DNA from 3 places in the Streptomyces sp. JH002 genome. Region 1 is predicted to be linked to each of the others. Evidence: riboswitches for the same ligand, from Rfam matches in the RefSeq annotation. Region 1 holds a riboswitch; each other region holds the start of a gene.

Region 1 (5,008 bases):
TGATGAAGATCGGGGCGCCGATGAACGCGACGACGATGCCGACGGGGATGACCGACGGGGCCAGCACCGTACGCCCCACCGTGTCCGCGATCACCAGCAGCAGACCGCCGGTCAGGAACGAGAACGGCAGCAGGTAGCGGTGGTCGGCGCCGATGGCCAGGCGGGCGATGTGCGGTCCGACCAGGCCGACGAAGCCGATCACGCCGCAGAAGGAGACCACGACGGCGGCCAGGACGACGGAGACGACGATGAGGCCGACCCGTACGGCGGTGACGTTCACCCCCAGGCTCTTGGCGGCGTCGTCACCGGCGAAGGCGATGGCGTTGAGGTCGCGGCTGAACCACAGCAGCAGCGGCAGCGCGGCCAGGGTGCACGCCCCCACGACGACGACATCGCCCCAGCCGGCGTTGTTCACCGAGCCGAAGGTCCAGCGCACGATGGCCTGGAGGGTGTTCTCGTCCGCCACGAACTGGAGGGCGGCGGTCATCGCCTCGAACAGCTGGGTGAGCGCGATGCCGAGCAGCAGCAGGGTGGCGGTGGACATCGCCTTGGCCGAGGCCAGCCCCAGCACCACGGCGGACACGGCCAGCGCGGTGACCAGCGCGCTGCCGATGACCAGCCACGACCCCGAGCCGGCCGAGCCGCCGGTGAGCAGGATGGCCAGCGCGGCACCGAAGGCGGCGGCCGGCGAGACACCGAGCGTGAACGGGGAGACCAGCGGGTTGCGCAGCAGGCCCTGCATCACCACGCCCGCCAGGGAGAGCGCGGCGCCGGCCACGAAGGCGAGCAGCACCCGGGGCAGCCGCAGGTTGACGATGATCGAGTAGGTCTGGGCGAAGTCCCGCTCCAGCACGCCGCCGAGCACGGCGAGCCGGATCGCGCGCCACACGTCCAGGAGCCCGGCGCCGGCCGTTCCGGCGGTGACGGACCAGGTGAGGACGAGGACGGTCAGCGCCGTACCGGCCCACAGGACGGCGGGGCGGCCCAGCCGGGCGCCCCGGGTGCGGCGCTTTTCGGGGGCGGGGCGCGGGCCGGGGGCGGTGCCGGGGCCCGCCGCGGTCGCCGCGTCCCTCGTGGTGATGCTCATCGCCGCTCAGCCCGCCTTCTGGATGTACGCGTCGTCGCCGGGGTAGTCCGCGCCCTGGAACTCGGTGGCCCAGCGCTCCAGGTACGTGCCCGGGTCGACGTCGGCGAACTCCTGCGGGTGCAGCCAGCTCGCCAGGTACAGCGCGCCGATGGCCTTGGACAGGCCGCTGGTGGCCCAGCCGTTGGTGACGAAGACCCGGTCCTCGGCGACGGCCGTGAGGTCCTGCCAGCCGGCCCGGCCGGTGAGTTCGGCGGCCAGGGTGTCGAAGCGCTCCTGGCCGGTGGGTTCGGCGGAGGGCCCGAACTCGTGGACCACGACCTGCGGGTCGCGCTCCAGGATCGAGGCGGGGTCCACGGTGGTCTCGGCCTGCTGGTCGCCGCCGGTGTCCAGGTCGCCGTAGATGTTCTCGCCGCCGGCGGCGACGATGATCTGGTCGAAGCCGGAGCCCGGGAGGCCGGTGAGGTAGGGCTGCTCGGTCTCCCAGTACACGCGGACCGGGTCGGTGCCGGCCACCCGCTCGCTGATCACGTCGAAGATCTCGTCGTAGAACCCGGAGACCCGCTGGGCTCCTTCGGTCTCGCCGAAGACCTCGCCCAGCAGTTCCACGGTCTCGTGGAAGACGTCGAAGTCCCAGGCGGTGGCGACCACGACGGGGATGCCGAAGGGCTCCAGCTGCCGGGCGGCCTCCTGCCAGGCGCCGTTGCGCGGGATGATGAGGACATCGGGGTCGAGTTCGGCGACCGACTCGTAGTTGATCTCCTGGAGGTCCTCGCTGACCACCTCGTCGTCGGATATGCCCAGGTAGGGCAGCCGGGCGGCGGAGACCCGGTCGTAGCCGACGACCCGGTCGCCGGCGCCGATGGCCTGGGCGAACTCGTTGCCGTAGCTGTTGAGGACGACGGCGCGCTCGGCGGGACCGTCGAGTTCGACGGTGCGTCCGGCGTCGTCGACGACCGTGAGCGTCCGGTCACCGCCGCCGTCACCGCTGCTGTCGTCCGTCTCCTTGACCACGGTGCCGCACGCGCCCAGGGACAGCACGACACCGGTGACGGCGGCGAGGGCGGCGGTGCGGGAAAGCCGTTGGCTCATGATGAGGGGTTCCGTTCTGCGGGTGGGTCAGCGGGTGGGGGTGGGCGCGGCGTCCGGCCAGTACGGGTCGCCGAGGCTGAGCATCAGCCGGTTCGCCCAGCCGAAGAACGCGGTGGCGGCGACCAGGTCGGTCAGCTCGGTGTCCGCCAGTCCTTCGGCGCGCAGCCGGTCCACGTGGGCGGTGGTGGCGCTGACCGGCGTGGTGGCCAGCGCGGCGGCGAACTCGATGACGGCGGCCCACCGCGCGTCCTGCCCGGCGGCGAGCGGAGCGGTGGCGGCCGGAAGCCAGTCGGCGTCCCGCTGGAGGGAGACGCCGAGCAGCCGGTCCACGTCCTCGGGCCGCTTCGACATCTGGGCGGACTTGCGGGCGTGCACGGAGGCGCAGTAGACGCAGTCGGTCACCTTGCTGGTCGCGGCGGCGGCCAGTTCGCGTTCGGCGCGGGGCAGCCCTTCGCGGGTGGCGAAGATCGCGGCGTCCAGGGAGGTGCGGGCGGCCAGCACCCGGGGCAGCCGGGCCAGCAGCCGGAAGTACTCGCCGTTGGTCTTGCCCCGGAAGGAGTCCTCCTGCTCGGGCGTGAGTTCGTCGGTGGGCACGGGGGGCACCCAGGCAGTCCAGGACAGCAGCTCGCGGGTGTACACGATGGGGCGCTCGCGTCCGTTGGACGCCACCCGCGCGGTGCTCTTGGTGCGGCCCCGCCCGGGCGTGGGGCGGCGCGGCGTGTCGGCCGGCTCGGGGTCCTGCCCCTGGAGCAGCCGCAGTCCCTGGATGGCGCGCGCCTGGAAGGCGGTGAACGCGGCGACCTGCGAGATGACGACGATGTCGTCGGGCGTCCAGCCGGCTTCGGTCAGCAGGTCGAGGTCCGCGCGGGTGGCCAGGGCGGGGGAGACGGAGATGAGGTCGACGTGGGCGGCGGCGGCGCGCAGCGCGGGGTCCTCGGGCAGTTCGTCGCCGAGCAACGCGGTGTCCGCCCCGAGCCGTACGTGGTCCCGGACGAGCGCGTCGACGCCGTGCCGGCGCGCGGCCAGGGCGGCCAGCCCCCGGCGTACCGGTACGCTCACCGCCGCCTCGCCGCCGAACAGCGCGTCCGAGGCTTCCTGGGCGCGCTGCGCGACCAGCGGTTTGGTAGCCCTGGCTGCCGCGATCCGCTCGTCGAGCCCGGCCAGTCGGGCGATGTCGTCGGGGGTGGTGCTCATGAGTTCCGCCTCGTGGTGCTCGGTCGCGTGGTCGGCCGAGGCACGGGCAAACATGTCGAAATCGTCGAGGACGAGAACGAGGTCTCACGAGGAGCACGCTTGCCGCATCACCGCAGCCCGGTCGTCGGTCCCGGGGGCACCCCGCCGTGCAGGAGGGTTGCCGGCCAGCGAGCCGGGACTTGGCGCTGGCGCTCTTGACCTGATCAGCAACCTAGCACCACCGACTCCGCGCGAAACACCCACTGTCCGCCATATGAGACCAAGGCGTCTCACGCGGAGGGGCAGCCCAGTTCTCGCAAGGGCACCCTGTCCGTCATGTGAGACACGCACACGGGTGCGCACGTGGGGACGGGCCCCGGATCGGCGACCCGGGGCCCGCGTGCTCAGGGGGAGATCAACAGGAGGAGCCGACCTTGAAGGAGGTCATCTTGTCGTTGAAGTGGGAGGCCACCGCCGCCTCGGACTTGCCCGGGCCGACGGAGAACATGCAGCCGGTGTACTTGTCGTGCTGGTAGACGGCGACCGTCTTGTCGGTGCGGTTCCAGTAGGAGGTCATCTTGTCGTTGAAGTCGTTGCCGACGTTGGACACGGAGCTCTTGGACTGCAGGAACTTGCCGGTGTAGCTGGAGTGCTCCCACACGCAGAAGTTCCCGGCAGAGCACTGACTGGAATCAGCCGCCGCCGGCACCGCCGCCAGCCCCGCGGTCGCCACCGCGAAGGTCAGCGCCGCCCCGATGCTCGCCAGACGTGAGGCAATCTTCCGGTTTTCCACCTGACATCCCCTATGCCTTGTGTGCCTGTCATCGCACGATGTGTGCGGAAGAATGCTAGGAGCGCCACGGTTGCCCGGACCAGAGCACCTACGACCGCACGACCATCGAACCGCTCCTCAACTCACGCTGGAATCAGTCGAGTTGCAAGGCCGGCGCCGGGACCGGATCCCCCTGAACGAGTGACCGGCCCGGCGCCGGGATGACGCCCGCGAGACACCCCGACCGAACGCCCCACACCTCACCCCCGCCCCGGTCACCACCACGCCCTCCCGAGCGCTGCCCCTTGCGCCGGACCCCCTCTACGCTGCCCACTGCCGGACGGTGCGCGCGGATGCCGAACACACCGAAGAACGCCGTCGTCGGCATCCGCAGAGAGCTTCGCCGGGACCGCGCGGAAGCCGAGATGCGAGCCGCCCTCGCCGTACTGTCCGGAGCGGATGACGACGAGCGGCAACCGACTGAACACGGCAGCCGCTCACGCTCTCTTCACACCAATGCGCGCAGTAGCTAGCCTGATCTGCAGAGTCACCGGTGATGTCTGGGGGGAAGATGTCCGGTTCGACGCATGCCTGGTTGCTCGCCGCAGTCGCTGATTTCGGCCGGGAATCGCAACGGAAACTGTCCGACGGTTTCGACCGCGAGGCCTCGATCCGGGGTCCTTTGGAGGGCCTGCTGCAGGCCGTGGGGGCCCACCATCAACAGAACGAGGTCACCTGGCACGACGAGCACCCCGTCCCGGAGTTGGGCGTACGACTCGACTACGTCATCCGTGCGGCAGGTGCACTCACCGGCTACATCGAACTGAAACGTCCCGGCCTCTCGATCGACCCGTCGACCTTCCGCGCACAGAACAAGAGACAGTGGG
Region 2 (5,008 bases), 1.4 Mb from region 1:
GAAGAACCACCTCGTCGACTGGCTCACGGCGCACGGCCATGAGCCGGTCGACTGCGGTCCGCACGCGTACGACGCGCAGGACGACTACCCGCCGTTCTGCCTGCGTGCCGCCGAGGCGGTCGCCGCGGACCCCGACGCGCTCGGCGTCGTCATCGGCGGCAGCGGCAACGGTGAGGCGATCGCCGCCAACAAGGTCGCGGGCGTACGCTGCGCCCTCGCCTGGAGCGTGGAGACCGCGAAGCTGGGGCGGCAGCACAACAACGCCAACGTGGTGGGCATCGGCGCCCGCATGCACACCACCGACGAGGCCACCACCTTCGTCGAGGTCTTCCTCGCCACCCCGTACTCCGGCGAGGACCGGCACACCCGCCGCATCGACATGCTCAGCGCCTACGAGACGGACGGCACGCTGCCGCCGCTGCCCGCCGGCGCCTGATGCCCGAGGGCCACACCATTCACCGGCTGGCCGCCGACTACCGCGAGCGGTTCGGCGGCCGGGCGGTGCGGGTGGAGTCCCCGCAGGGGAAGTTCGCGGGCGGCGCCGCGCTGATCGACGGTGAGGTGCTGCGCGAGACCGAGGCCCACGGCAAGAACCTCTTCCTGGGCCTGGGCTGGCGCAAGTGGGTGCACATCCATCTGGGGCTGTACGGCAAGGTCGCCTTCGGGGACGGCCCGCCCCCGCCGCCCACCGGGCAGATCCGGCTGCGGCTGGCCACCGGCGAGGCGTACGCGGACCTGCGCGGCCCCACCACCTGCGCGCTGCTCAGCCAGGACGAGAAGGCGGCCGTGCAACGGCGCCTGGGCGCCGACCCGCTGCGTGCGGACGCCGAGCCCGACCTCGCCTGGCGGCGGATCTCCGCCAGCCGCACGACGATCGCCGAACTGCTGATGGATCAGCGGATCATCGCCGGTGTCGGCAACGTCTACCGGGCCGAGATCCTCTTCCGGCACGGGATCGACCCCTATCTGCCGGGCCTGGCTCTGGAGCGCGCGGAGTGGGACGCGATGTGGCAGGACCTCATCCCGCTCATGCGCGAGGGGGTGCGCAACAACCGCATCGACACGGTGCGGCCGGAGCACACCCCCCGGGCCATGGGCCGGGCGCCGCGCGTGGACGGCCACGGGGGAGAGGTGTACGTCTACCGGCGCGCCACGCTGCCCTGCCTGGTGTGCGGGACGCCGGTCCGGCGTGCCGAGATCGCGGCCCGCAACCTGTTCTGGTGCCCGGTGTGCCAGCCGGCCCGGGCCGCCGGGCGCGGTCAGCCCGCCGCCACCGGCTGACCCTCGGCGACCAGTTCGCGCACCGCGCGCACCACGCGCTCCACGTGTTCGGCGGGGGTGCCCACTCCGAAGCTGACCCGGATGGCCTTCAGCGGCCCGTCGCAGCCGGCCGCCCGCGCGCCGTCGCCCTCCGGGCCCAGCAGCGCACGGACCAGCGGGTGCGCGCAGAACAGCCCGTCGCGTACGCCGATCCCGTACCGCTCGGAGAGCGCCTTGGCGAACTCCTCGCTGGACCAGCCGTCCACGACGAAGGACAGCACGGCCACCCGGGGCGCGTCCGGGCCGAACAGCGCCAGCTGCCGCACCCCGGGAACGGTGGCCAGTCCGGAGCGCAGCACGGCCAGCAACTCCTCCTCGCGCGCCACCAGTTGCTCGAACCCGGCGTCGGTCAGCGCCCGGCAGGCCGCCGCGATGGCGAACGCGCCGATCACATTGGGCGAACCGGCCTCGTGCCGGGAGATGTTGTTGTTCCACACGACGTCGACCGCGCCGTCCCGCGCGGTGACGGTGTGACTGGCGCCGCCGCCGGCGAGGTACGGCGCGGCGTTGCTCAGCCAGTCGGCGCGTCCGGCCAGGACGCCGGAGCCGAACGGCGCGTACAGCTTGTGCCCGGAGAAGGCGACCCAGTCGATGCCGAGCGCGGTGATGTCGACGGGGCGGTGCGGGGCGAGCTGGGCGGCGTCCAGGACGGTGCGGGCGCCGGAGCGGCGGGCGACGGTGGCGAGTTCGGCGATCGGCCACAGTTCACCGGTGACGTTGGAGGCGCCGGTGACGCACAGCAGCTTGGGCCCGGGGGCGGCGTCGGCGAGCGCGTTGACCAGGGTGGCGACGGCCTGCCCCGGGGTGCGCGGCGCCGGGAGGTACGTCACGGGGTGGCCGTGGTGCGCCCAGGGCAGCAGCGCGGCGTGGTGTTCGGTCTCGTAGACGAACACCTGGGTGCCGGTGGGCAGGGCGCCGGCCAGCAGGTTCAGTGAGTCGGTGGTGGAGCGGGTGAAGATCAGCTGGTCGTCGGGGCGGCAGCCGAGGAACGCGGCCACTGTCGCCCGGCTCTCCTCGTACAGGTCGGTCGACAGCTGGGAGAGGTAGCCGGCGCCGCGGTGGACGCTGCCGTAGTACGGGGCGTACGCGGCGACCTCGTCCCACACCGCGCGCAGGGCGGGGGCGCTGGCGGCGTAGTCGAGGGCGGCGTAGCCGATGTCCCCGCCGTCCGCGAGCGGGGCACGGACCTCGTCGCCGAGGACGGGGAGGGGGCGCGGGAGGGAACAGCCGGCGGTGTTCGGGGCAGGGGCGATCGGCGCAGTGGGCATGACAAAGCTCCGGGAAAGGCTGAAGGCAGACAGAGGCAGGCTGGGTCGGGGGCGTGCGCCCTAACGCATTCGCGTGCTCATGGAAGAACTCCCTCAAGAACCGTGCTTGCCACAGACCTCGCTGCCTGCGGCCCGGTCATCACCCGGGGCACCCCGCCGACGGTTGGAGGGTTGCCGGACAGCGGGCCGGGGCCTTGATCGCTGTCACTCGTGACCTGATCGCAGACTATGTCATGCCGATCGGTGATGAACACCTTGTGTCCATATCGCGAGACCCACGGCACATGGCCGCCGCCTTGACAGCTCACCGAGGGTTGGCTGATATTTACCGCATGCCAGCCCTGCCGCTTTTGACGTCGCGCCGACACGTGGACCTGCTCCGCGTCACGTCGGCGTCCTGTGCGGGCTGCTGATTCCTCCCACCGCGCGGCGGTGAGCGCCGGCCGTCGGCCGCGCCCGTAACCGCCCCTCGCGCGCCGGGACTTCCTCGCGGGATGTGCACTGCGTTGCCGTGCCCTGTCCCGCTCCGCTCCGCACGGTCGTGCCGCGCGGCGCCGCTCTCCGCCCCTGGCTTCTTCCACTCACTTACCTGACGTTTCTGACGTTCCTCACCTTCCTCACCCCGGTCCGTCCTGCCGTGCGCCTCCGCGCGCCGCCGGCCGGGTGATTCGTCCTGAAAGGACCCTCCGCCGTGGCCACCTCGCCCACGCCCAGACGGCTCAGCCGCCGCATGTCCCGCTCCGCCCACGCCACCGCGCTGATCGCCGCGATCGCCGTCGCCCTCACCGCCTGCGGCACCGACGGCACCACCAACGGCGGTGGCCCGGGCGACGGTTCGGGCAGCGCCGGCGCCTCCGGCGACCCCGTGGCCGGCGGCACCCTGAAGTACGCCTTCGCCAACACCATCGACTGCGTCGACCCGCGCCAGCGCCCGCAGCTCACCTCCCGCAACGTCGGCCGTCAGCTCGGCGACCAGCTCACCGAACAGGACCCGCAGACCAAGGAGATCAAGCCCTGGCTCGCCACCTCCTGGGAGATCAGCGATGACGTGAGTGCCTTCACCTTCCACCTGCGCGAGGACGTCACCTTCTCCGACGGCGAGCCCTTCGACGCCGAGGCCGTCAAGGCCAACTTCGACGCCGTCGTCGACCTCGGCGCCCGCGCCCCCCAGGGCAGCAGCTTCATCGCCGGCTACCAGGGTTCGACCGTCCTCGACGAGTACACCGTGCGCGTCGACTTCGACGGCCCCAACGCCCAGTTCCTCCAGGCCACCGCCACCGCCTCGTTCGTCCAGCTCTCCCCGGCCTCCCTCGGCAACGACCCCGCCGACCTGTGCCTGGGCGACTTCGCCGCCTCCGGGCCGTTCACCCTCGGCTCCTTCACCCCGGAGAAGTCCGTCGAACTGCTCAAGCGCGAGGACTACGCCTGGGCCTCCCCGATCGCCGCCAACCAGGGCGCCGCCTACGTCGACAAGATCGTCCTGGAGGTCGTCCCCGAGGGCGGCGTCCGCTACGGCTCCATCACCAGCGACCAGATCGACCTCGCCGACGGCATCCCCTCCACCAACCAGGGCTACGGTCTGGTCACCGGCGCCTCCCCGGGCATCGCCATCCCCTACATCCCGCTCGCCTCCAGCCCCAAGCTCCAGGACCCGGACGTGCGGCGCGCGCTGAGCCTGGCCATCGACCGCCAGGCCATCGTCGACGCCATCTTCCAGGGCACCCAGCAGCCGGCCTCCGGCGTCGTCACCGCCGCCACCCCCGGCTACACCGACCAGTCCGAGGACATCCGGCACGACCCCGAGGCCGCCATCGCCCTGCTGGAGGGCACCGGTTACGACACCGTCGGCGACGACGGCATCCGCCGCGACGCCGACGGCGACAAGCTCTCCCTCACCATCACCTACCAGGCCGGCTCCCCGGACACCGAGGCACAGCACCAGCTCGTGCAGCAGGAGTGGAAGGAGATCGGCGTCGAACTCGTCCTCGACCCGGTCGCCACCCTCCCCGACGTGCCCATCGACGAGTTCCCCGGCGACCTCACCACCTGGAGCCAGGGCCGCGCCGACATCGACGTCATCCGACTCGTCTACGGCTCGTCCCACCCCGAGATGAGCATGCTCTACAACCACCCGGACGAGGAACTGGACACCCTCCTCGACTCCCTCCAGTCCACCGTCGACCCCGCCGAGCGGCAGGCCATCGGCGAACAGGCCCAGCAGCGCATCGTCGAGCAGGGCTACACCATCCCCGTCTACGACCGCTACTGGTCCTACGGCTTCGGCCCCAAGGTCGGCGGCTTCGCGGCCGACATCGAGGGCAAGCCGCTGCTGAACGAGGTGTGGATCGCACAGTGAGCCGCTACGTCCTGGTCCGGCTCGCCAACGGACTCATCGTCCTGTGGGCGGCGCTGAGCCTCTC
Region 3 (5,008 bases), 370 kb from region 1:
GATCAGCAGCGGCTTGCCGGCCTGCATGACCTTCTCCAGCAGCGGAAGGAGGTCCTTCACGTTGCCGATCTTCGAGTTGACGATGAGGATGTAGGGGTCCTCGAGCTCGGCCTCCATCCGCTCCATGTCGGTGGCGAAGTAGGCGGAGATGTAGCCCTTGTCGAAGCGCATGCCCTCGGTGAGCTCAAGCTCGAGCCCGAAGGTCTGCGACTCCTCGACGGTGATGACGCCTTCCTTGCCGACCTTGTCCATGGCCTCGGCGATCAGCTCACCGATCTGGGTGTCGCCGGCGGAGATGGAGGCGGTGGAGGCGATCTGCTCCTTGGTCTCGACCTCCTTGGCCTGGCCGAGCAGCGCCTCGGAGACCTTCTCGACGGCGGCCTCGATGCCCCGCTTCAGGGCCATCGGGTTGGCGCCGGCGGCGACGTTGCGCAGCCCTTCGCGGACCAGGGCCTGAGCCAGCACGGTGGCGGTGGTCGTACCGTCACCCGCGACGTCGTCGGTCTTCTTGGCGACCTCCTTGACCAGCTCGGCGCCGATCTTCTCGTAGGAGTCCTCCAGCTCGATCTCCTTGGCGATCGAGACACCGTCGTTGGTGATGGTGGGGGCGCCCCACTTCTTCTCCAGAACGACGTTGCGGCCCTTGGGACCGAGCGTGACCTTGACGGCGTCGGCGAGCTGGTTCATCCCGCGCTCAAGGCCGCGCCGCGCCTCCTCGTTGAACGCGATGATCTTGGCCATGTGAAGGGGTCCTCCCATATACAGGGGTGGATGCTCCAGGACCGCGCCGGCGCCCGCGACGGACGGCCGTACGCCCTGCGGTTCCTTGCCCCGCCTGGCTCACGACCTCACCGAACCGGTCTCTGCTGTCACTCTCACCCTCAGAGTGCTAACGCCATGATTAGCACTCTCACCCCGAGAGTGCAAGCGGTTCGCCCGCAGGGCGTCGTCGAGGGGTGACGGGCAGACACCAGCCCCCCTCACGTTGTCGCAGGTGAGATGGGGGGCGCACGCGCCGGGGCCCGCATCCCCGCGCTGGTGTGCGCTGGATGCGGGCCCCGGTTCGCCGGCTGCGGTGGTAGTACGGTCGGCGGTTCAGGCGGTCACCCGGACCATGTCGGCCTGAGGACCCTTCTGTCCCTGCGAGATCTCGAACTCGACCCGCTGCCCCTCTTCCAGGGTGCGGTATCCGTCCATCTGAATCGCGCTGTAGTGGACGAACACGTCCGCACCACCGTCTACCGCGATGAAGCCGTATCCCTTCTCCGCGTTGAACCACTTGACGGTGCCCTGAGCCATTCCAAACTCCCCATGTTGCTGGCCCTTTCACGGAACCGCACTTCGCGGGCCCGGGTCAGACCGGAACGCGTCGACCGCCGCTGAATGTATCTGGACGGACGCCCTGTGCAACAGGCCATTGAGCGGAGAATTATTGGAGCGCCCAAACGGGCAAATTGCGCAAAACAGAGGAAAGATGAATGTTTCTCGCGCGCCTTATTGCGCAGATCCGGCAATTGGTGCAGTGAATTGCCGCGCGTTTCCGCCGAGAAGTGTCGTGAATTCATATGCGGTCGGCATCGGACGGGCCGGCCCCGCGCGGGACTCACTCTATCGCCCCGGAAACGCCCAACCGCCCCGAAGCGGACAGCTTCGGGGCGGCTGTTGAAGATGTGATCAAGTGTAGACCTGACCGTGCGGGGCCAGGCCGGGCCGACCGGTCGTCAGCAGCCCCCGGCCACCGCCGGGATGATGGAGACGCCCGCTCCGTCCGGGGTCGGGGTGTCCAGGCCCTCGGCGAAGCGCACGTCGTCGTCATTGACGTAGACATTCACGAAACGGCGCAGCTTGCCCTGGTCGTCGAGCACCCGGGCGGCGATTCCCTGGTGGTTCTTCTCCAGGTCGGCGAGGACGTCGCGCAGCGTTCCGCCGTCGGCGGTCACCTCGGAACGTCCGCCGGTGTAGGTGCGCAGGATGGTCGGGATTCGGACAGTCACACTCATGCGAGGCCGGCCTCTCGGAAAGCGTCCAGATTCGGACGGATGATGGCGGTGGGACCGGTGGTCGCCGCCACCGCGTCCAGGGTCTTCAGGCCGTCGCCGGTATTCAGTACGACCGTCGTCAGTTCCGGGTCCAGCTGCCCGGTCTCGATCAGCTTGCGGGTGACGCCCACCGTCACCCCGCCCGCCGTTTCGGCGAAAATGCCCTCGGTGCGGGCGAGCAGCTTGATGGCGTCCACGATCTGCGCGTCGTTCACGTCCTCGACCGCGCCACCGGTGCGGCGGGCGATGTCCAGGACGTAGGGGCCGTCGGCCGGATTGCCGATCGCCAGGGACTTGGCGATGGTGTCCGGCTTCACCGGCCGCACCACGTCGTGCCCAGCCTTGAACGCCTGGGAGACCGGCGAGCAGCCCTCGGCCTGGGCACCGAAGATCTTGTAGGGCCGGTCCTCGACCAGACCGGTCGCGATCAGCTCCTTGAGCCCCTTGTCGATCTTGGTGAGCTGGGATCCGGAGGCGATCGGGATCACCAGCTGGTCGGGGATGCGCCAGCCCAGCTGTTCGGCGATCTCGAAGGCCAGGGTCTTGGAGCCCTCGCCGTAGTAGGGGCGCAGATTGACGTTGACGAATCCCCAGCCCTCACCGGCGGGGTCGCCGATCAGCTCGCTGCAGAAACGGTTCACGTCGTCGTAGGTGCCCTCGATGCCCACCAGCTCGCCGCCGTAGACGGCGGCCATCACGATCTTGCCCTGCTCGAGGTCGTGCGGGATGAACACGCAGGAGCGGAATCCGGCCCTGGCCGCCGCGGCGCCGACCGCGCCCGCCAGGTTGCCGGTGGAGGAGCAGGACAGCGTGGTGAAGCCGAAGGCGCGGGCCGCCTCCACGGCGTTGGCGACCACCCGGTCCTTGAAGGAGTGGGTGGGATTGCCCGAGTCGTCCTTCACGTACAGCTCGCCGCCGTGACCCAGCGCGGCGGCCAGCCGGTCGGCCTTGACCAGGGGGGTGTCGCCGGGGTTCAGATTGGGCTTGGAGGCGACATCGGCCGGCACCGGCAGCAGCGGGGCGTAGCGCCAGATGCTGTGCGGTCCGGCCTCGATGGCGGCCCGTAGCGCTTCGGGGTCACCGGTGGGCAGATCGTACGCGATTTCGAGAGGACCGAAACATGCCTCGCAGGCGAAGATCGGGCTGAGAGGGAAACGCTCCCCGCACTCCCGACAGGAGAGCGCGACGGCGGGCCCGAGATCGACGGCGGAGCCGCCGGGGGGCGTGGTGGAGGTGTGCGAGGTGAGCACAGGCATGGGTACGAGGCCCTTCTCCTCATCTTCCCCGTGACGGATTTCGCCACAGGACGGAATTGGCACCTTCCCCACCGGGAGCCTCGCATCGTCACGAGACCGGCGGAAGGGTTGCCGGGGCTTCAACGGGCCGTTCCCTCTGCCCCTCTGGATGAGCTGTATTCAGTTGACCGCGCAGCGTCTCCGATATGCGGAGGACACCTGCACTGCCCGAGACTGTAACGGACGCCCCGGACAATGGCTCGTGCCGTCCGATCCGCGAGACGAACAGGAGACAGACATATTCCCGCCCGAACTGGGCACCACCGATGAGGGCCATAACCGCCCATTGCTGACAGATCCCACAGACAAGACTTACCTGACCTACCCGACTTATATGGTCGAAGCGAACAGGAGCGACATTCGTGCTGGAAGAGGCTGAGGAGTGGCTGAGCCGCCGGTCCTGGACTGCCGCTGACCGCTCGCTGCGACGGTTGCTGGACGCGAAAGCCGCGGCCGGCCCGGCGGGCAGCGTCAGTGTCGTGCTTCCCGCGCTGAACGAGGAAGCGACCGTCGGCACCATCGTGGAAGCGCTGCGCCGCGACCTGATGGAAACCGTGCCCCTGATCGACGAGCTGATGGTGGTGGACTCCGGATCCACCGACCGCACCGGAGAGGTCGCCGCCGCGGCGGGCGCCAAGGTCGTCCACCGCGACGAGATCCTGCCCAGAATGCCCACCGTCCCCGGCAAGGGGGAGGTGCTGTGGCGCTCCCTCATGGCCACCAGCGGCGAGATCATCTGTTATGTCGACGCCGACCTGCGGGAGTTCGACTCCTGCTTCGTCTCCGGCATCCTCGGGCCACTGCTCACCGAGCCCGATGTGCACCTGGTCAAGGCCATGTACGACCGCCCGCTGGGCGACGCCCCCTCCGGCGCCCACCAGGGCGGCCGGGTCACCGAGCTGGTGGCCCGCCCGCTGCTCAACCTGCACTGGCCGCAACTGGCCGGTGTCGTCCAGCCGCTGGGCGGCGAGTACGCGGCGCGGCGCTCCCTGCTGGAGCAACTGCCCTTCCCCGTCGGGTACGGCGTCGAACTCGGCCTGCTCGTCGACACCCTGCACCTGGCCGGACTGGACGCGGTCGGCCAGGTGGATGTCGGGGTGCGCAAGCACCGTCACCAGGACGGCCAGGCCCTGGGCCGGATGGCGGCCGCGATCATGCGCACCGCGCAGAGCCGGCTGCCGGGCAACGGACCCGTTCCCGTGCAGCAGGGCATGATGCAGTTCGAACGGCTGGCGGAGGGCGGCTTCTCACCGCTGACCCACACCATCCACACCGAGGAACGCCCCCCGATGTCCACCATCCCCGAGTACGCCGCCCGCCAGGCGGCGTAGCCCGAGCTTTCCGGCCGGCCCCGGCCCGTGCCGCACCCCCTCACCGGGGTGCGGCACCCGGGAGGCGGGGACGGGACACGCCAGGGTGACCGGACGCACGTTTGTACCCGGCCACGGGTGGCTAGGGTCGGGACATGGGCGTTGCAGAGGTCTCCGAGGCTCCTCCGGTCCTGGTCGCGTCCAATCGCGGCCCCGTCAGCTACACGCTCGCGGACGACGGCACGCTCACCGCCCGGCGCGGCGGCGGCGGGATGGTCTCCGGCCTTTCCGCCCTGGGCTCGGCGGCCGGCACCTGGGTGTGCGCGGCGCTGGGCCCCGGCGACCGCGAGGCCGCCGCCCGCGC

Evidence for each region. A riboswitch is a leader RNA that binds a small molecule or an ion and turns the genes downstream of it on or off. The one in region 1 is predicted to bind S-adenosylmethionine.
Region 2: another riboswitch for S-adenosylmethionine. It lies ahead of H7827_RS20610 (aminotransferase class V-fold PLP-dependent enzyme); the one in region 1 lies ahead of H7827_RS13965 (peroxidase-related enzyme).
Region 3: another riboswitch for S-adenosylmethionine. It lies ahead of thrC (threonine synthase); the one in region 1 lies ahead of H7827_RS13965 (peroxidase-related enzyme).

Annotation. Positions count from the first base shown of each region.
Region 1 is NZ_CP087989.1:3,079,895-3,084,902, reverse strand. Features, by position in the region: gene H7827_RS13975 (FecCD family ABC transporter permease) at 1-1,087, opposite strand, end outside; gene H7827_RS13970 (ABC transporter substrate-binding protein) at 1,094-2,176, opposite strand; gene H7827_RS13965 (peroxidase-related enzyme) at 2,204-3,424, opposite strand; SAM riboswitch class IV at 3,461-3,570, opposite strand; gene H7827_RS13960 (peptidase inhibitor family I36 protein) at 3,765-4,142, opposite strand; gene H7827_RS13955 (type ISP restriction/modification enzyme) at 4,693-5,008, shown strand, end outside.
Region 2 is NZ_CP087989.1:4,503,251-4,508,258, forward strand. Features, by position in the region: gene H7827_RS20600 (ribose-5-phosphate isomerase) at 1-436, shown strand, start outside; gene H7827_RS20605 (Fpg/Nei family DNA glycosylase) at 436-1,281, shown strand; gene H7827_RS20610 (aminotransferase class V-fold PLP-dependent enzyme) at 1,260-2,588, opposite strand; SAM riboswitch class IV at 2,686-2,804, opposite strand; gene H7827_RS20615 (putative leader peptide) at 2,921-3,001, shown strand; gene H7827_RS20620 (ABC transporter substrate-binding protein) at 3,280-4,944, shown strand; gene H7827_RS20625 (ABC transporter permease) at 4,929-5,008, shown strand, end outside.
Region 3 is NZ_CP087989.1:2,710,209-2,715,216, forward strand. Features, by position in the region: gene groL (chaperonin GroEL) at 1-741, opposite strand, end outside; gene H7827_RS12175 (cold-shock protein) at 1,096-1,299, opposite strand; gene H7827_RS12180 (MoaD/ThiS family protein) at 1,722-2,000, opposite strand; gene thrC (threonine synthase) at 1,997-3,295, opposite strand; SAM riboswitch class I at 3,312-3,450, opposite strand; gene H7827_RS12190 (glucosyl-3-phosphoglycerate synthase) at 3,697-4,665, shown strand; gene H7827_RS12195 (alpha,alpha-trehalose-phosphate synthase (UDP-forming)) at 4,800-5,008, shown strand, end outside.